3 linked regions of the Terriglobus roseus genome follow. The protein of the gene in region 3 binds, or shares a complex with, the protein of the main gene of each other region. Links are inferred from orthologs where the notes say so. Each region holds a gene or a part of one and is shown on either strand. Other genes may lie near its edges. The genes, in order: BLT38_RS10365, nuoI and nuoD.

The links.
Region 1: the proteins of nuoD (region 3) and BLT38_RS10365 are in contact, whole or in part, in a cryo-EM structure (PDB 6KHJ), measured with the Thermosynechococcus vestitus proteins. The link is inferred for Terriglobus roseus from one-to-one orthologs. Residues at the interface, in WP_011057128.1 of Thermosynechococcus vestitus: Pro17, His18, His19, Pro20, Ser21, Met22, Val25, Arg27, Met29, Thr31, Ile38, Asp39, Cys40, Glu41, Pro42, Val43, Ile44, Gly45, Tyr46, Leu47, His48, Arg49, Gly50, Met51, Lys53, Ile54, Asn57, Arg58, Pro65, Tyr66; in WP_011056552.1 of Thermosynechococcus vestitus: Leu46, Met47, Tyr48, Thr50, Ala51, Cys52, Phe54, Ile55, Glu56, Ala58, Ala59, Ile61, Gly62, Ser63, Arg64, Phe65, Asn76, Pro78, Thr89, Thr91, Lys93, Met94, Ala97, Leu101, Met123, Phe124, Ser126, Asp127, Ser128, Tyr129.
Region 2: the proteins of nuoD (region 3) and nuoI are in contact, whole or in part, in a crystal structure (PDB 4HEA), measured with the Thermus thermophilus proteins. The link is inferred for Terriglobus roseus from one-to-one orthologs. Residues at the interface, in WP_223903221.1 of Thermus thermophilus: His72, Arg73, Leu76, Gln77, Thr80, Tyr81, Arg84, Thr144, Tyr148, Arg151, Asp158, Glu161, Trp162, Val163, Thr164, Gly165, Gln166, Asn171, Arg174, Lys179, Glu180, Asp181, Leu182, Pro183, Glu184, Glu185, Arg200, Glu203, Leu207, Glu210; in WP_096411123.1 of Thermus thermophilus: Thr2, Ala5, Leu6, Ser9, Ile12, Thr13, Tyr16, Leu33, Lys34, Pro35, Arg36, Phe37, His38, Leu58, Ala61, Ala62, Cys63, Pro64, Tyr66, Ile99, Phe100, Cys101, Gly102, Leu103, Glu105, Glu106, Ala107, Cys108, Pro109, Gly111.

What each region holds. Positions count from the first base shown.
Region 1 is NZ_LT629690.1:2,459,856-2,465,850, reverse strand. The notes cover bases 1,464-4,350. They hold BLT38_RS10365 (NADH-quinone oxidoreductase subunit B), read left to right. Parts: upstream 1,464-2,543; coding sequence 2,544-3,158; downstream 3,159-4,350. Other genes in these bases: BLT38_RS10360 (OmpA family protein), read left to right, coding at 3,395-4,350; BLT38_RS10370 (hypothetical protein), read left to right, coding at 1,776-2,438; BLT38_RS10375 (ammonium transporter), read right to left, coding at 1,464-1,505. Also shown: BLT38_RS10380 (P-II family nitrogen regulator), read right to left, coding at 1-29; more of BLT38_RS10375, read right to left, coding at 144-1,463; more of BLT38_RS10360, read left to right, coding at 4,351-5,035; BLT38_RS10355 (WD40/YVTN/BNR-like repeat-containing protein), read left to right, coding at 5,336-5,995. UniProt on the Escherichia coli protein: NDH-1 shuttles electrons from NADH, via FMN and iron-sulfur (Fe-S) centers, to quinones in the respiratory chain. The immediate electron acceptor for the enzyme in this species is ubiquinone.
Region 2 is NZ_LT629690.1:2,535,088-2,541,182, reverse strand. Bases 1,798-4,784 are described here. They hold nuoI (NADH-quinone oxidoreductase subunit NuoI), read left to right. Parts: upstream 1,798-3,011; coding sequence 3,012-3,557; downstream 3,558-4,784. Other genes in these bases: BLT38_RS10685 (M3 family metallopeptidase), read left to right, coding at 4,076-4,784; BLT38_RS10690 (ester cyclase), read right to left, coding at 3,558-3,992; BLT38_RS10700 (hypothetical protein), read right to left, coding at 2,393-3,013; BLT38_RS10705 (hypothetical protein), read right to left, coding at 1,875-2,396; BLT38_RS10710 (hypothetical protein), read left to right, coding at 1,798-1,872. Also shown: more of BLT38_RS10710, read left to right, coding at 1-1,797; more of BLT38_RS10685, read left to right, coding at 4,785-6,095. UniProt on the Escherichia coli protein: NDH-1 shuttles electrons from NADH, via FMN and iron-sulfur (Fe-S) centers, to quinones in the respiratory chain. The immediate electron acceptor for the enzyme in this species is believed to be ubiquinone.
Region 3 is NZ_LT629690.1:1,650,731-1,656,684, reverse strand. Bases 1,936-4,781 are described here. They hold nuoD (NADH dehydrogenase (quinone) subunit D), read left to right. Parts: upstream 1,936-2,654; coding sequence 2,655-3,908; downstream 3,909-4,781. Other genes in these bases: BLT38_RS07025 (dihydrofolate reductase family protein), read left to right, coding at 4,527-4,781; BLT38_RS07030 (AAA family ATPase), read left to right, coding at 3,990-4,487; BLT38_RS07040 (NADH-quinone oxidoreductase subunit C), read left to right, coding at 2,107-2,589; BLT38_RS07045 (NADH-quinone oxidoreductase subunit A), read left to right, coding at 1,936-2,106. In the rest of the region: BLT38_RS07065 (prepilin peptidase), read left to right, coding at 1-157; BLT38_RS07060 (hypothetical protein), read right to left, coding at 168-818; BLT38_RS07055 (hypothetical protein), read left to right, coding at 963-1,385; BLT38_RS07050 (helix-turn-helix transcriptional regulator), read left to right, coding at 1,385-1,612; more of BLT38_RS07045, read left to right, coding at 1,696-1,935; more of BLT38_RS07025, read left to right, coding at 4,782-5,045; BLT38_RS07020 (hypothetical protein), read left to right, coding at 5,178-5,603; BLT38_RS07015 (VOC family protein), read right to left, coding at 5,607-5,954.

The sequences.
Region 1 (5,995 bases), 810 kb from region 3 along the record:
GGCTGGATAATTGCTTCAATCTTCTGCATGGTCTTTCCGATCCTTCTTCGCAAGTACGATGCGAACGCTGGTCATTGTGCTTGAAAGGATGGGGTGCTGTCGCCCCCTGTTCTATGAAACGACAGCACCCATGCTGATTCCCCCTAGTAGGCCGGCTCCGCGTGGTAGCCCTCTTCGCCATGTTGCGAGAGGTCCAGACCGGTGGCCTCATCTTCAGCAGAGACGCGCAGTCCGATGGTTTTATCCACGACGATCAGCAGAACCAGCGTCCCCACGATGGAGATGACCCATGCAAGGCCAATACCCACAGCCTGGTTTAGGAGCTGGTGCGCGTTACCTTCCAGAAGACCGGTGGCGTGACCCTTGCCCAAAATGGGATTGATTGCGGAGTTGGCGAAGATGCCAGTGAGGAGGGCCCCGAAGGTACCGCCCGCGCCGTGAACGCCGAAGGCATCCAGTGAGTCATCGTAGCCAAACTTGTTCTTCACAATGAAGACCATCAGGAAGCAGAAGATGCCGGTGAGCAGGCCGATCCAGAGTGCGGAGATCGGTGTGACGAAACCAGCAGCAGGCGTGATACCGACCAGGCCAGCAACAGCACCGGAGATGGCGCCGAGGGCGGTGGGCTTGCCGTGCTTGATCCACTCAGCGATGGTCCACCCGCAGGCGGCTGCTGCCGCACCGAAGTGAGTGGCGACGAAAGCGGAGGTGGCCAGCGAGCTTGCGTTCAAGGCAGAACCGGCATTGAATCCGAACCAGCCTACCCACAGCAGGGCAGCGCCGATGAAGCTAAGCACCAGCGAGTGGGGCGGCATGGGCTCCTTCGGGAATCCCTTGCGCTTGCCGAGGTAGAGGCAGAAAACGAGCGCTGAGACGCCGCTGGTGACGTGGACGACGGTGCCGCCTGCAAAGTCGAGGCAGGGGAACTTGCCGCCGAGCGCTGCGTTCAGCAGGCCACCCTTACCCCAAACCATGTGCGCCATGGGGCTGTAGACGAAGATTGCCCACAGAACGAGGAAGGCGAGGATGCCAGAGAACTTGACGCGCTCTGCAATTGATCCGGTGATGAGTGCCGGGGTGATGATGGCGAACATGAGCTGGTAGACCATAAAGGTCTGCAGCGGAACCGTCGTGACATACGTACCGTCCGGGATCAGCCCAACGCCATGCAGGAAGACGTTATGAAAGGAGCCGATGAAGCTGCCAAGGACGCCTGTGTTCTCACCAAAGGCTAACGAATAGCCGCAGACAGCCCAGAGGACCGTGATGACGCCCATCATGGCAAACGTCTGCATCATGGTGCCGAGAATGTTCTTGCGACGCACCAGGCCACCGTAGAAGAGGGCCAGGCCAGGGGCGCTCATCATCAACACGAGTGCGGCGCTGACAAGCATCCACGCGTTGTCGCCGGCAGATTGGGCTGCTGCGACCGAAGTGGCAAGGTCAGCATTCTGCTTCTCCAGTGCGGCGATGCGGGCATCGGCAGCAGGAGCCGCGGCGGACATGCCGTGTTCTGGGGCCGGTACGGTCTGTGCCATTGCAGGCAGGGTGAAGGCGGTGGCGGCGAACAGAACCACAGAGAGGAGTCGACAGAGGGCTCGGCCTGGTACACGCATGAGGCAAGATTTCCTGACGGATGAGGTAAGGAGGTCAGCCACATCACAGGACAGTGCGATGCGGTTGTTCATCGCGGCCTATCAAGCCATGATGAATCGGTGCGTTGCGATGGTTCGTTTCGTTTACTGTACAGGACAGTTACGGAGAGGTGACAGATTTTGTATTTGCGACGTGGTCAAGGCGCAGTTTTGCGTGTCGCCATCGTGTTGGGAGTGGGAATGCAGGCGGTGGCGCAGAAGGGGTGCCTTGCTCTGACGTTCGAAGGTGAAGTGCAGGCAGGGAACAGTTTTCGCCATGCTTTGGGGCCGCAGCAGACCTTTTTGCTGGAGAACATCGCATCGGGATGGATTGTGCGTGTGTTGCCTGGATCCGGAGCGCGTGGGCCGCATGATTTTGCAGAGCTGGCTACGCCACCGTATCGTTCACCGAACCCATTGTTGATATCAACCGATTTTAGTTTTCGTGCGCAGGACGCAGTGGCCTGGAACCCACGGGAGTTCCACTTCTTCACGTCAGCCCAGCAGATGTCGATTGCCACGAAGGCATACGATGCCACGTTGAAAGAGCCGAACCGCCCTGCCGCAGGAGCGGCGCTGTTTCCTCTGTTGGCCGAGGCATGCACTGCCACGCTGCAGATACTTGACGCGAGAATTGCAGGCGGATCGGCAGATCAAGGCCTAATGGCGGCGACGGTTGCCCAGCACTTTTCGCAGACTGCCCATACCGTTGACACCAGCGCGCCTCCGTCGAAGCTGGGACGGATTCTATGGATGCGGTTCCGTGTTCGGGTGGGTGATGATCAGAGAAGGCCAACGCATTGATGCGCAGATATCACGTCAAGTCAACTAGTAAAACTGTCGTTATTTATGACACCTTTACTCAAGCTGGCGTATCCGCATGCGGCTTCGTGGCATAAAATGAAGCACATGAAGACATCCCCAGAAGAGACTTCCAGTAGCGGACGCCCGGCAGCACCGCAAGGATCCGATCGTTATTTTTTCGGCTCACTGGATTCGATGGGCAAGAACCAGGAAAAACTGCGCGAGGTGAACTGGGGCCCAGAACAGCCGGAAGGCGTTGTTCTGGCCAGCATGGACGCTGCAGTGAACTGGGTTCGTAAGAATTCGGTCTGGCCCATGACCTTCGGCCTTGCCTGCTGCGCCATCGAGATGATGAGCATGGGCGGCTCTCGTTACGACATCGCCCGTTTCGGTGCGGAGGTGTTTCGTCCGTCACCACGTCAGAGCGATCTGATGGTGGTCGCTGGCCGCGTGTCGCAGAAGATGGCTCCGGTGATTCGGAGACTGTATGAACAGATGCCCGAACCCAAGTGGGTTATCAGCATGGGCGCCTGCGCCACCAGCGGTGGAGTGTTTAACAACTATGCACTACTTCAAGGCGTAAACCAGATCGTTCCGGTCGACATTTACGTGCCCGGATGCCCGCCGCGTCCTGAACAGCTTCTGTATGCCATTACTTTGCTCCAGGAAAAAATTCAACGGGAGCGAGGCAGCATTAAGGACAGTTTGAACATCGCATAGGAAATACAAGGATTGCGCCATTTGCCGGAAAGTTTACTGATTGGATTCGGCAAAGGACGCTTTGAACGCAGTACTGATGTAAACCAGCATCAGTTGAACAAGTGAATCGGTTATTGTGCAGATATTTCTTTTCGTGAGAGAGATGCTGCTATACACTTCAATCGCATTCTTTAGCAAGTGAGCCTTGGTTATGAGCTCACAAAGTGGCATTAGATATTCCGCGGAGGATAAGTCGCATGTTTTCTCAGCCGTTTCGCAAACTGGGCAGGTCACTTTTGGCCGCCAGCGCAGTCAGCCTGGGCGCTGCAAGCCTGGGTGCGCAAACAACCCCGGCCGCGCCGGCACCGCAGGGCCCGAACCCATCACGCGTTGATGTTTTCCTGGGTTATTCGTACTGGAGTGGTCATGGATCGCTGAAGCCTCAGGGGCTCACCTATTCGTCGATCGACAAGGGTGCGATTGTTAGCGGCGCCTACTACTTCAACAAGTATGCCGGTGTTGAGGTTTCTACAGCATTTCATCCGAGCGGCAAGAACGATGCTCTGATGCCTCTGGTGACTGCCGGTCCGATCTTCCGTCTGCCGACCGAGTCGGTGACATTCTTCGGTCACGCGATGGCTGGAGCTGCCCGTCTGGGTGGCCCAAATTCCGATCTCGCTGCCGGTACCCCGTTCTACTCTCACGGATATCAGTGGGGTCCTGCCCTCGTTGCTGGTGGTGGTATGGACTACAACCTCCCCTGGCATGATGGTATGTTCGGCATCCGCCTGTTCCAGGCTGATTACACCTACATTCACGAGGATTACGGCCCAGCGAACGGTAACTTTGGTGGCCGTGCGAACGTCAGTTCCGCACAGCTTTCCTCGGGTATCCTGCTGCACTTCGGCCACATCGTACCGCCGCCGCCTGTAACGTACTCCTGCGTTGCCAGCCCCTCGAGCGTGTACGCAGGTGACCCGATCACTGTGACCGGAACTGCCGCAAACGTAAACCCGAAGAAGACCGCGACCTATGCGTGGACCTCCGACGGTGGCAAGATCTCAGGCACCAGCAACACGGCTACCGTCGACACGACCGGCATGAACCCTGGCAGCTACAACGCTAAGGGCACCGTGACCGAGAGCATGAAGGCTGGTCGCTTTGCAGAGTGCGCGGCTCCTTTCACCATCAATCCGATTCCTGCACTGGCACTGAGCTGCTCGGCTTCGCCGTCGTCGGTTCAGCCTGGTGGATCGTCCACGATCACCTCGGTGGTTTCGGACTCCTATGGCAAGCCGGTGAACTACACCTACAGCTACAGCTCGACCACGGGTTCGGTTTCGGGTAGCGGCACCACTGCCACCCTGTCGACCACCGGCGCAGCTCCGGGCACGATCACTGTTACCTGCAACGTCTCCGATGACAAGGGCCGCAACGCCTCTGCCACGACGACGGTCAGTGTGATCGCACCGCCGCCGCCGCCGCCCGCTCCGCAGGCAAGCGCACTTTGCTCGATCACGTTCGATAAGGACACCCGTCGTCCAGCTCGCGTGGACAACGAAGCGAAGGCCTGCCTGGACGATATCGCTCTGAACCTGCAGCGTGATTCGTCGGCGAAGCTGGCTCTGACTGGCAACGCAGCACCCAGCAAGAAGGTGAAGAATGCCGACAAGCTGGCTGCAGAGCGCGCTGTGAACACGAAGGCTTACCTGGTTGGCGAGAAGGGTGTGGATGCATCCCGTATCTCGGTCTACACGGGTACAGCTGGTGCGAACACGGTAACCTCCGAGCTGATCCCGGCTGGCGCTTCCACGCCGTCCGATCTGGGTACCTCGGTTGACGAGAGCACGGTAAAGGTTCAGCCCCGCACCGCTCCCGCCCGTAAGCACAAGAAGTAGTCCTTATCTAAACCCAGAAGGGCTGGCCGTGAGGCCAGCCCTTCTGCTTTTGTGCTCGGAATTTCCGAACCACGGCAACCTTCAAATGACCGTCTCACGAAGTGATTCATTCCACTTCTTATCGGTAAAGGGTTCCAGTTTGACATCTTCGTTTCAGGACGTTATTAGTAGCCATTTTTTGACATGGCGCAACTTCCGATACTTGGTAGTAAATGACATTAGCTCAGGAGATACCCCAGAGGGATCTGTTTACTGGTTAGGCAACTAGAATTGTCATAGGTTCATTCGTATAGGAAAACAATGAAGTCTCTTTTTCGCCTTTGTGCCCCTCTCGCCTTGTCCGCCTCCTTCCTCTCCCTTGCCACGGCGCAGTCCAAATGGCTGCCTTACGGCCCGTACGGAGGGGACGCGCGAGCGTTTGCCCAGGATCCGCATGACCACAACCACATCTACCTTGGAACGGTGAGTGGGACGGTTTACGACACACATGACGGTGGCAATACCTGGAAGTTTCTGGCCGACGTTGGTAAGCGCGACGACCTGGTGTTTGACAACCTGATCGTCGATCCAACGAATGCCAATCGCGTTCTAGCTGCAGGATGGGTTCTCAGCAGTGCTGATGGTGGCCTCTATGTCAGCAACGATGCTGGTAAGACGTGGACCGAAAATGCAGACATGAAGGGCAAGTCCATCCGCTCCATGACTGTTTCGCCTTCGAACCCGAAGTTGATGCTCATTGGAACCGTGCAGGAAGGTGTATTTCGCAGCGAAGATGGCGGCGATCACTGGAAACTGATCAGCCCTCCGGGTAGCCGCGAAATTCACGAAGTAGAATCCGTCGCATTTGATCCCAAGGACCCGAACCGGATGTACGCCGGAACATGGCATCTGCCGTGGCGCACGTCTGATGGTGGTGCAACGTGGCAGAACATGAAGGAGGGCATCATCGATGACTCCGAT
Region 2 (6,095 bases), 880 kb from region 3 along the record:
GCCATAGCGTTTCCGGATGAAGAGTCGCTCAATCTCCGTCTGAATACCGCGCCGTCGTTTCATAATCCGAAGTCTGTAATCGTGGTTGCCCTGCCGGCAATCCAATCTTCCGTTGCGCCGCCGCTGCGTCTGCAGGATGTGGCTCACGTCTCCTGCCTGTTGCAGCCCAGGATGGTGTTGCCGTTGGAAGGCGCACCTCTGGTGTATGCCACCAGCTTCGCGCATGATCTCCATCTGCACCTGAACGATGGCGCGACGTTGAACGGCAAGACCGACCTGCCTCTGATCGCGGACGCCTTTGAAGGTGGTCTGATGCTGACAGAAGCACGCGGTCGCAAGCCTCTGCCAGTAGCAGCTCCAGAAGCACGCGATGCCGATGCATCACACGAAAAGCCTGCATCGCAGTCGGCTCCAGACACCACCACCACAATGCCTCTCATTGCCGACAAGGACGGCCCGATGCAGATCACGGGTACGCTGCAGGGAATGTGGGGCTTCGACACGTTCTCGGGCGTCACAGTGCCGCTACAGCGGCTTCCTGGTGGCGGTTGGACCGCCGCAGAACAGTCTGACCTGTTCACCGGCCGCGAGAACCAGCTCCGCCTCCACGCCGATGGAACGGCCTGCGCATCCACCATCGCCCTCGATCAGGGAGGACACGATAGTCCCCTCAAGTGGAAGCAGGCGGCGGACCGTAAGAACGTTCTCCAGGTGAGCGTGCCCCTTGAGAAGGCCGCACCCGGCAGCGTCCATCTTCTGGTGAAGCAGTTTGGCACGCCTGACGTGGAGAAGGTCGCCGTAACCGCTTATTCCGACAAGACACGTCTTGAGGCCATCCGCATCCACGCGGGCGACACCGCCGCCATGCTTGCGGGCACAGGCTTGGGCGGCATTGTCTCCGTCAAGATTGCAGGCTCGGACTACAAGCCCAGCCCGGACGGCCCTTCAGCCGACGGCAAATCTCTCCAACTCGTCCGCGAGCAGGGCAAGCAGCTAGCTGATACCCACACCAAGCCCGTTGCCTTCATCTCCGGCGACAGTGGCACCGCGGAAGCGAAACTGGCCGATGGCCGCACGCTCCCCGTGTCGTACAGCGTAGACACGGCGCGGCCCGCATTAGACCTCCTCCGCAAGACCTTAAAGGCCGACAGCGGCTCCGGCATCCCGTTGACTCTCAGCAGCGAGGACGCCATCCCCCTCAACGCCAAGTTGACGCTTGCCCTTCGTTCTCGTTTCCCGGAACGCTTTCCCCGCAGCGAAAAGATTGAAGTGGCATTGACTGACGGTTCGTTGAAAGCCACCCTGTCCCTCGCCGACGGCTCTGTCGTCCTGCAGGACAGCCACACGGCCCTCGCCTTCCTGACGCCCGCCAAGACCTTCGGCCCGTCCGCCTTCGGTCCCATCCAGGTGCGCGCTGTCGGTAACGACGGAACCACAGGCGACTGGATTCCCCTCGGAACGCTCGTGCGCACTCCCGTGATCACAGGCGTGACCTGCACACGTGCCACACCGAAAGAAGATCCTAACGACCCCGGATGCCAGATCAACGGCAAAGACCTGTATCTGCTGGGTTCTGTCGCCACCGACAACAGTTTCCAGAACGAAACGGAAGTTCCCCTGGGCTTCGCTGGCGACTCCATCTCCGTACCTCGCCCCGCGGACAACCACACGCTGTACCTCAAGCTCCGCGATGATCCAGATGTCGTCAGCACAGTGACCGCGATCGTGCCACCGTCGCCGCGAAGGAGCGCCACTCCCGCAAGCGCAACTACCGCACCTGCGACAACGCCGCCTGCCAACGGCCCTCAACCCGATGCGGCAATACCGCAGGCTGCGGCCACGCCTGGGCCAGCCGGGGCCGCGCAGCAGTAACGCTACTGAGCCGCCTTCACCGTCAGCGATTGCAAATTACGAGCCCAGCGCGCAGGCCGCTTGTCTTCCGACAGAACCAGCTTGAACGCACCATCCTGCGTCAGCGCCGCACCATCCAGCGCATCCGCAACAATGCTCTGACCATTGCGGCAATCCGGATTGGTGTCACAAAGCGTGATGGCCACCTGAAAGCCATCCGTAGCACCGGCAATGATCAGCGTCATATTGCCCGACACCTTCGGCCCCTCACCCTTCGCAGGCGCAACCATCGCCAGCAAATCCTTCACCGCAACGCCAGAGTAGCTCTCGTCCTTGTTCGTATGAACGTTGTGGACGTTCACCGTGACATGCGGCAACGCCTTGAAATCCGCAGGTGAAAGCGTCTTCGACGTACCCGAAAGCCCCGTCACCGTCAGCGAAGTAGAAGGCTGTGCCGCAGGCTTGTTCATCGCCATACCGCTTTGCGACACTGGGGGCAGGAAAGCACTCAGCAACGCGCAGGAAAGCACCGCAGACTTCATCATTTCGACACCCCAAACAGAACACCATTCTGGTTATTCCGAATGCATCGTGTGTAGTTGTAAAGAAACGTATCGCGCTGGCGAGAGTAGTCTTCAATCGTCTTGATGTGGCTCTGCTTCGGGTTCAGCAGGTAAATCGTCGACACCACATGAGTCGTGTCATCCATCAGCATGTAGATGCCCAGCGTGTTGCCCGAAATCGCTTTGCGATCCAACCCCGTAACGTTGAAGGCGCTGATGCGGGCAGGGCGTGTGGTGTTCTTCGCAACGCCCTTGTCTGAAGCCACAATGTCGTCAAAATCTTCCAGCAGATAGCGCTTGTTGAGGGCATAGTTGTCCGGCGGCAGCTGCTCCACTTTCACGCTGACATACGGGTCGGCTCCGGGGTAGGAAAACGTGATGCGGCGACCGGCCAGCAGCGGAACGCTCTTTTCACCCTGCTTCGTCTTTGCCGGGCGATCCCGCACGTCCGGCGGCATGGGCTGGACGTCCGTAACGGAAAGGCCATCAGGGAACGAGCAGGATTCGTAGGGGCGCAGTGCCGGATTTTCTTTCTGTGCGGCGGCGACTACGGGCGAAAACGCGATCAGGACGGCAAGAACGGTACGCAAAGATGCCATAGAGAGAACACTAACGGAGCAGGCATCGTATACTCAAGCCATGTCAGTCGTGAAGAACATTGCCGGCATTGCCAAGGGCATGAGCATCACTTTCAAAGAGATGCTGCAACCGTCTGAGGTTGAGAACTACCCCGACGGTCCGGGACCAATGCGCGGCGCCATCTTCCAGGAGCGTTTCCGCGGCAAGCACCAGCTTCAGCGCGACGAAAACGGTCTGGAAAAGTGCGTAGCCTGCTTCCTGTGCGCCGCGGCCTGCCCATCGAACTGCATTTACATCGAGGCAGCAGAGAACACTGAGGAACAGCGCATCTCCTCAGCCGAGCGCTACGCGAAGGTTTACAACATCGACTACAACCGCTGCATCTTCTGCGGTTACTGCGTTGAAGCGTGCCCCACCGACGCCATTACGCATGGCCATGGATTTGAGCTGGCAAGCCTCAACGCGACCAACCTTGTCATGCGTAAGGAAGATCTGCTAATGCCGACCCCAGCAGGCGCATTGAAGCCCGGCAGCAGCGAAGATCAAGTCGAGTTGCTGTCATAATCAGTGTGTCTGAGCGATAGCTGTCGAAAGAGCTTTCAGAGTTGAGATAGGGTGGGTCAGGTCAAAACCGTTCCACCCTTTCATTATTTTTCCGTCCTGAATCTCTACCCAGCTGATTCCGTTGAAGGCAATCGTTCTTCCCGTGGGTGAGAAGCCCAGCCCTTCGCCAGTATGCGTCATACTCACATGCCATCGACTGGCCACCCTGTTGCCTTCCACAATCACGTCATCCACCACCACGTGAATGTTGCTGAAATTCGCGTGGAAGTGTTCGACAGTCTTCTTGAAATCATCAAATCCCACAGTTTTACCAACGTCAGGAAAGTCATAGCAGACCACGTCGCGAGAAAGCATCTCATCCAGCGACGCTTCTTTGTAGTCATTCCAAACGTCATCAAACCAGCGGTGCGTGAACGTGCGAAGATCCTGTGCCATGGGCGTCCTCCGTTGTGCGCAAGGTAGCACTTTCATAACGAATTCAACCATCAAAAATTGTTAGATTTCTGTTGAGGCATTCCATGACTGATAAGCAAGGTTCGGAGGCAATTTCGGCTTCCACTGATGTTTTTGACAGTAACAACCCATTCTTTGCCGCAAGCACGCTGCCGTTTTATGCTCCGCCCTTTGACCTGATCCGCGACGAACATTACATGCCCGCATTTGAAACGGGAATGGCGCAGGCGCGGTCTGAGGTTGACGCAATCATCGCGAACGCAGAAGCTCCGTCGTTTCAGAACACGATTGTCGAGCTTGAGAAAACCGGCGAGTTGCTGAACCGCGTAGCGCATGCGTTTTACGCCGTGTCCGGTGCAGATACCAATGCAACCCTGCAACAGTTGCAGCAGGAAGTAGCGCCCAGGCTCGCAGCGCATAGCGACAGCATCAATCTCGATGAGCGTCTGTTTTCACGCGTGAAGGCTGTGTATGACCAGCGCGAATCCCTCTCGCTCGATGCAGAATCGCTTCGTTTGCTTGAGCTTACTTACGACGGCTTTGTGAAGTCCGGTGCATTGCTAAGCGATCCCGACAAGAACACACTGAAGGCGCTCAATCAGGAACAGTCCACCCTTCAGGCAAAGTTCATTAACTGCGTGTTGGCCGCAATGAAGGAAGGCGGCCTGCAGGTTGCCACACGCGAAGAACTGGATGGTCTGAGCGACGCAGAAATCGCAGAAGCAGCAGAAGCCGCAAAGAGCCGCGAGTTGGAGGGCTTTTATCTCACGCTGCAGAACACCACGCAGCAGCCCGCTTTGACATCGCTGAAGAACCGCGAAACACGCCAGGCACTGTGGCAGGCCTCACTGTTGCGTGCAGAAAAGGGCAATACAAGCGATACACGCGAAATGGTCGCTCGGCTGGCACAACTCCGCGCCCAGCGCGCACGCATGCTTAGTTATGAAAACTATGCAGCGTGGAAGCTGAGCGATCAGATGGCGCGCACACCGCACGCTGCCATTGCCTTCCTCGATAACCTCGTTCCTGCTGCGCTCGTTGGCGCAAAGGCAGAAGCGGCGGCAATGCAGGAACTGATCGGGAGCGAGTTTGCGTTGGAGCCGTGGGACTGGGCCTTCTACGCAGAGCTGGTGCGCAAGGCGAAGTACGACATCAATGAAGATGAGGTAAAGCAGTACTTCGATCTGAACCGCGTCTTTGAAGACGGCGTGCTGTTTGCCGCAACGGAACTCTACGGCATCACCTTTGCCAAGCGCACAGACCTGCCCGTCTATCATCCTGACGTCGTCACCTACGAAGTCTTCAATCAAGACGGCTCGCACCTCTCGCTTCTGTATTGCGACTTCTACCGTCGCGACTCCAAGCGCGGTGGCGCATGGATGAGTTCACTCCTCACGCAATCCAAGCTGTTGGGTTACGCGCCCATCATCACCAACGTGTGCAATTACACCAAGCCCGTAGACGGCCGGCCATCGCTCATTGACAGCGACGAAGTGAACACACTCTTCCACGAGTTCGGCCACGCACTCCACGGCATGTTGAGCGATGTCATGTACCCATCGCTCAGCGGAACATCCGTACCGCGCGATTTCGTGGAATTCCCCTCGCAGTTCAACGAGCACTGGGCCTCGTATCCCGTTGTGTTTGCAAACTACGCGAAGCACTGGCAGACGGGTGAAGCAATGCCTGAGAAGTTGCAGGCTAAGCTGAAGGCAACAAAGAACTTCAACGGTGGCCACGCTCTGACAGAGGTGCTTGCCGCAGCGGAAGTTGATCTTCAGTGGCACACCCTGCCGTCCAGCGAGTGCGCCCAACAGGCGGACGAATTTGAGGCGAAGGCTCTGGCAGAGAAGGGCGTGGATTTCGCGCTCGTCCCGCCGCGCTACCGTTCCACCTACTTCGCCCACATCTTTGGCGGAGGCTATGCCGCGGGCTACTACGCCTATCTATGGGCCGAGATGCTCGACAGCGACGCCTATCACTGGTTCGAACAGAACGGCGGCCTAACCCGCGCCAACGGCGACCGCCTGCGCAACATGGTCCTCTCACGCGGCAACACCGCAGACCCCGCAGAGCTGTACCGAG
Region 3 (5,954 bases):
CTTCCTCGCCACGCTGTATGCCGTTCTCCTGCTCATCCGAGGCAAAGCAAACACCGCAACAAGACTCCCCTTCGGCAGCTTCCTCGCAGTCGCAGGCCTCTTCGCAGCCTTCTACGGCCAAACAATCGCCGACGCATACTTAGCTCTCTTCCGTTAGCCAATGTGGCTCACTTCAAGCTTCCACTAGGCAATAATCGGATTCCGGCGATTTCTATCCGCTCATCATCATTTGAGCGGACTTGTATCTCCGTCTGGTCTCCATCCTTCATAAAAGCCGGAATGATCGTTTGGAGTACAAACTGCGAATTTCCATTAGTACTCTTTTGCACGATCTTCGTTGCGCCTCCTAGATACTGAGCTTGAATAAAGAGGCACGCTTTCTTGCATGTGACTTCGAATACAGGAGACTCTGCGTAGCCGTGCATGGTCACTTCGACGGCAATCGTCGGAAATCCCAAATAAGGCTGCTGAGCCAGTTTCGGCATGTCATCTTGATGAAACGTAACGTGAGGTTTGGCTGGCGGTTTGTCTTCGTGCGGCTTGGACATAGGAACCGTGGCCGGTGGAACATTTACGGTGATCGTTGGCGATGCCTCAGGTTTATATACTGCTTCAGCCCTCTTGTACTCATCATCCCAAGCGAGATAAGTGGACACGAATAGAAGGACAGCTGCTGCAACCGCTATGGACTTCCAAACCCAGCGATTGTCTTTGTTCTTAAACGCCGCAATGAACGACAGCGCGGTGAAAATTCCGCAACTCATTAGCGGCCACCAATGAACGGATATGCCTTCGATGAAACGCGGAAAATCGTGCATATCCAATCATCACGTAAGCGCGTTCGCCTGTCACGGATGCCTTGGTAAGGGCAAGTTACACATGGAAATGTAAAAAATATTTGACACAAGATCACAGCAGTCGTAGCGTCATCCATGTCAAATATTTTTGACACGGAGCCGACCATGCCAAGCCTCACTTATGAAGAGCGCTCACTCTACGGAATGCTCTTTGCCGACGTCGCCGTCTACGTCCCGTATGTCATGCAAAACGGGCGCACGAACACACTCGGACGCATTGCCGGAACACTGTTGCTCTTGATCGTGGTGCAGATCATATTGCAGATCGTTATCGCCGCAGCCACACGGAACCGTCTGCAGGACGAGCGCGATGCCATCATCCGCCTTCGCGGCTACCGCGCCGGATATCTGGCCTTCGTCAGCTTTGTTGTCGTTGCCCTTGGCATGCTCTGGCTTCATGCCGCGTCGGTTGGGCTGCACGCCGAACACATGGCCATCCACTTTCTCTCCGTCATGTTCGGCATGCTCGTTCTCGCCGATGTCGTCCGCATCGTCACCCAGCTCATCGCCTATCGGAGAGCCGTCTAATGGCGGGCATCAGCAACTGCATCCGCGACCTGCGCGGACAACATTCCATGACGCAGCAGGATCTCGCCGACCGCATCGGCGTCACCCGCCAGACGGTAATCGCCATCGAGGCCGACAAGTATTCCCCGTCACTCGAAGTCGCCTTCCGCATCGCAACCGTCTTTGCAGTTCCGCTGGAACAGGTCTTCCAATATCAGCCAAATCAAGCCGGAAAGACGAAACGCTGACACCCTGATGGTTCGCTGTCTTTCGCCTCGCCTCACTTGCGACTAGAATCAGAATCGGAACTAAAGAAAATTCAGAGGATGGCATGAACACGTCACATCCCTATATCTGGAATTACCTTCCGCTGGCCTTCCAGCTGCTGGTGGCCGTCGGCCTCGCTGGCGGCATGGTCGTCGGATCGTATTTCATCGGTAAGAAGCGTGCCAGCAAGGTCAAGGCAGGCGCCTACGAGTGCGGTATGGAGCCCGTCGGCGACGCCCGCGGACGCTTCTCGGTCCGCTTCTACATGGTCGCCATGCTCTTCATCCTCTTCGACGTGGAAGCCGTCTTCATGCTTCCCTGGGCGGTCATCTATCGCCAGCTCCCCCACATCACAGGATCGCGCTTCTTCGGCTTCTGGGAGATGATCGTGTACCTCGGCTTCGTCGCCGTAGGCCTGTTTTACGTCTGGAAGAAGGGCGTGCTCGACTGGAGCACCGACAAGGCGGACCTCTAAATGGCAGAAGCTCTCCTCTCCCTCGAAGCCGTTCGCGAACACATGGCCGACAACCCGGCCGTAGTCGCGCTTGCGGACCTCGCCGTGAAGGCCAAGTTTGATCGCGACGAACTCACCATCTACGTCGCCCCTCAGAACATCGTCGCCGCCGCCACTGCCGTGCAGAAGGCTGGCTACAACTTCCTCGAGGACGTTACGGCAGTCGACTGGTACCCCAGCGAGCCGCGCTTCCAGGTCACGTACCACATCGTCAGCATGGGGCTGAAGCAGCGCATCCGCCTCGCGGCCCTGCTCGATGGTGAAGATCCGGTCATCGACTCGATCACTTCCGTCTGGCCCAGCGCCAACTTTTACGAGCGCGAGATATGGGACCTGTTCGGCATCCGCCTCGTCGGCCACCCGAACCTGACCCGCATCATGATGCCCACCGATTGGAAGGGCCATCCGCTGCGCAAGGACTACCCCGTCGAGGGCTACCGCTAAACTCCGCGTACTTTACTGGCAACCTTGCGAACCCTGCGTTCGCTCTTGAAAAGGATTGAGGCAAGATGGCACCCGTAGCCGCTCCTGACATGATCAACCCCGGTGTGGACGACGTCGTAGCAGACGCGCGCCACCACAACCAGGACCCCTCGCGCGACCACACCATGGTCCTCAACATGGGACCGCAGCACCCGTCCACCCATGGCGTGCTCCGTCTCGTGCTTGAGATCGACGGCGAAACTGTCGTCTCCCTCGCGCCTGACATCGGTTACTTGCACACCGGCATCGAGAAGACCACCGAAGCCAAGTTCTACCAGCAGGTCGTTCCCCTCACGGACCGTATCGACTATCTCTGCCCCATGACCAACAACCTGGCCTACGTGCTGGCGGTTGAAAAGCTCCTGGGCCTTGAGATTCCGGAACGTGCAGAGACCATCCGTATCCTGCTGAACGAACTCACGCGTATCCAGTCGCACCTCGTCTGGCTCGGCACGCACGCCATGGACATCGGCGCGCTCACCGTCTTCCTGTACTGCTTCCGCGAGCGCGAAGAACTCCTCCGCCTCTTTGAAGCCGTCGCAGGACAGCGCATGATGACCAGCTACTTCCGCATCGGCGGCCTCTCCATGGAACCGCCCATCGACTGGTTCGCCCGCGTGCAGAAGTTCCTGAACATCATGCCGTCGAAGATCGCCGAGTACGAAGGCTTGCTCAGCGGCAACCCCATCTGGATCAACCGCCTCAAGGGCGTCGGCTACCTCTCGCCCGAGGACGCAATCGCCCTCGGCGTCACCGGCCCACCGCTTCGCGCATCAGGCGTGGACTGGGACCTCCGCCGCGACATGCCCTACTCCGGCTACGAGAAGTACCAGTTCAAGGTACCCATCCGCACCGAAGGCGATGTCTGGGCACGCTACGTCATCCGTCTCGAAGAGATGTATGAGTCGGTAAAGATCTGCCAGCAGGCGCTTGATCGCATGCCCGAAGGCCCCATCGTGGCCGACGCGCCGAAGATCATCCTGCCCAACCGCGAGCAGATGAAGACGCAGATGGAATCGCTCATCCACCACTTCAAGATCGTCACCGAGGGCTTCGCAGTCCCCGCCGGTGAAGTCTTCCAGACGGTGGAATCACCCCGCGGCGTCATGGGCTACTACGTCGTCTCTGACGGCACAGCCAAGCCCCTGCGCTGCCACATGCGTAACCCCAGCTACGCCACACTGCAGTCGCTGGAAACCATGTGCAAAGGCAAGCTCCTCGGCGACGTCGTAGCCGTCATCGGCTCCATTGACATCGTTCTCGGCGAAATCGACCGCTAACGTCTCACGCCTCAACGGAAACCCCACGTCTCCAATGAGGCGTGGGGTTTCTCTTTGAAATGCAATCCGGAGTAGAAGACGATGCATCCAGGCACACTTCACTTCATCTCAGGCAGACTCGCCGCTGGTAAAACTACGCTGGCTCGAAAGCTCGCCACCGAACACAACGCGGTCTTCTTCTGCGAGGACCTCTGGCTCTCGCAACTCTCCGACGGAATCACATCCTTCCAGGACTACCTGAAGTGGTCCGCGCGATGCCGCATCGTCATGGCGCCACTAATCGTCGACACACTCAAAGCAGGCGCGTCCGTAGTGCTGGATTTCGCAGGCAATCGAATCACAGACAGAGCTTGGGTTCTAAACCTCTCCCAAGAAGCGAAAGCACCTCATCTCCTGCATTTTCTGGATGTCGATGAAGAAGAATGCCTTCGACGCCTCCAGACAAGAAACGAGCAAAAGCCCGAAGGCCTGTATTTCGCCAGCACCACGGAAGAGGAATTCCGCATCATCTGCGGCTATTTCCAACCTCCGAAGGCCGAAGAAGGACTGAACATCGTGTCTATCCGTCCGCAGCCTTAGCTAAGATTGAGGCGCCAATTCTTTCCTTCGAGCCCGCCTATGCGAAAGGTTCAATACGGAGTTGCCGTCAGTTTAGACGGCTATATCGCAGGCCCAAATGGCGAAGTGGACTGGATCACAATCGATCCAGAGATTGACTTCACTGCGATCTGGGCACAATTCGACACCCTGCTCATGGGCAGAAAAACCTATGAGGCCGCGATGCAAAGACTCGGTCGATCAACCTTTAGCGGCAAATCGGTTTTCGTCTTCTCGAAGAATTTAGTGACGAAAGACCATCCCGGTGTGACAATCGTGCCAGAACTAACCAGTTCATGGATCAGGTCTCTAAAAAACCAATCAGGTAAAGACATTTGGTTGATGGGCGGCGGAACGCTCTTCCGGCATTTGCTCGACCTCGGCGAAGTGGATTCGATCAGCGCCACAATCATTCCAGTTCTCCTCGGTAGTGGAACGCCACTCATGCCGTCTCCCTACAGCCCAACCATGCTGACGCTCTCAACGCATCGGGTTTATAAATCTGGCATCATTTCGGCCATCTATGAGATCCGTAAGTAGCGTGGTCGTCAAAACAGCGTTTCCGCGCGTCATTACTGGTCGATAGCATTACAACCGCATAAACATTCGCATAAAAGAAGAAACGCTACATAGCTCCTCCCGCATCACATTTGCAGACACGAGGGCAAAATCATGGTCACCCACCTGCGCGAGAAGGAAAACTTTGATCAGCAGTCGGCGAACAACACTGTTCGCATCAAGGAGTTGATCGACCAGCAGTACAACGTCGAAGTCACTCGTTCGCTGGTCCTGTGCTTCTCGTGTCCGGATCGGGATTGCGCCTACGCCCTCAGCAAGGCGCTCTTCGCGAAAGGCACACGTCTCCTCGCACGCGACCCGCAACGGAAAGCCAATGGCCGCTGGGGCATCCGCGTTGGCGTCAAGCGCAGCCTGCGCGACGCCGTCCGTGAAGAGTTCGTAGCCGACATGGTACTTACCGCCACAGGCATGAACGGTACTTACGACGGCTGGAACCTCCTCACAGACGAGGTCGCGGAAGACACGCAGAAGCACCCCAGCGTGTCCGTCATGTCGGAACGCCGCCAGGTTGCCGCCTAAGCCTTAAGAGTGTGGTTTATCCGGCTGCATCACAGCCAGTTCGTTTCCTGCAGGATCGGTGAAGTGAAACCGGCGTCCGCCGGGATACTGAAATATGGGCTGCGTAATTTTGCCGCCAGCAGCCTTCACCTGTTCTGCGGCAGCTTCAATCTCGTCCGTCTCCACCATCGCCAGCGGAGCCTTTGACCGGCCCTCGTCGCTGCCGTTGTAGCCCGTTTCCAGCCCCGATCCATGCGCCGTGGCATAGTCCGGGCCCCAGTCCTGATGCGTCCATCCAAAGACGTTTCCATAAAACGACTTCAACGACGCCACATCCGTCGCGGGCAATTCAAGGTACGAAAACTGATTCTT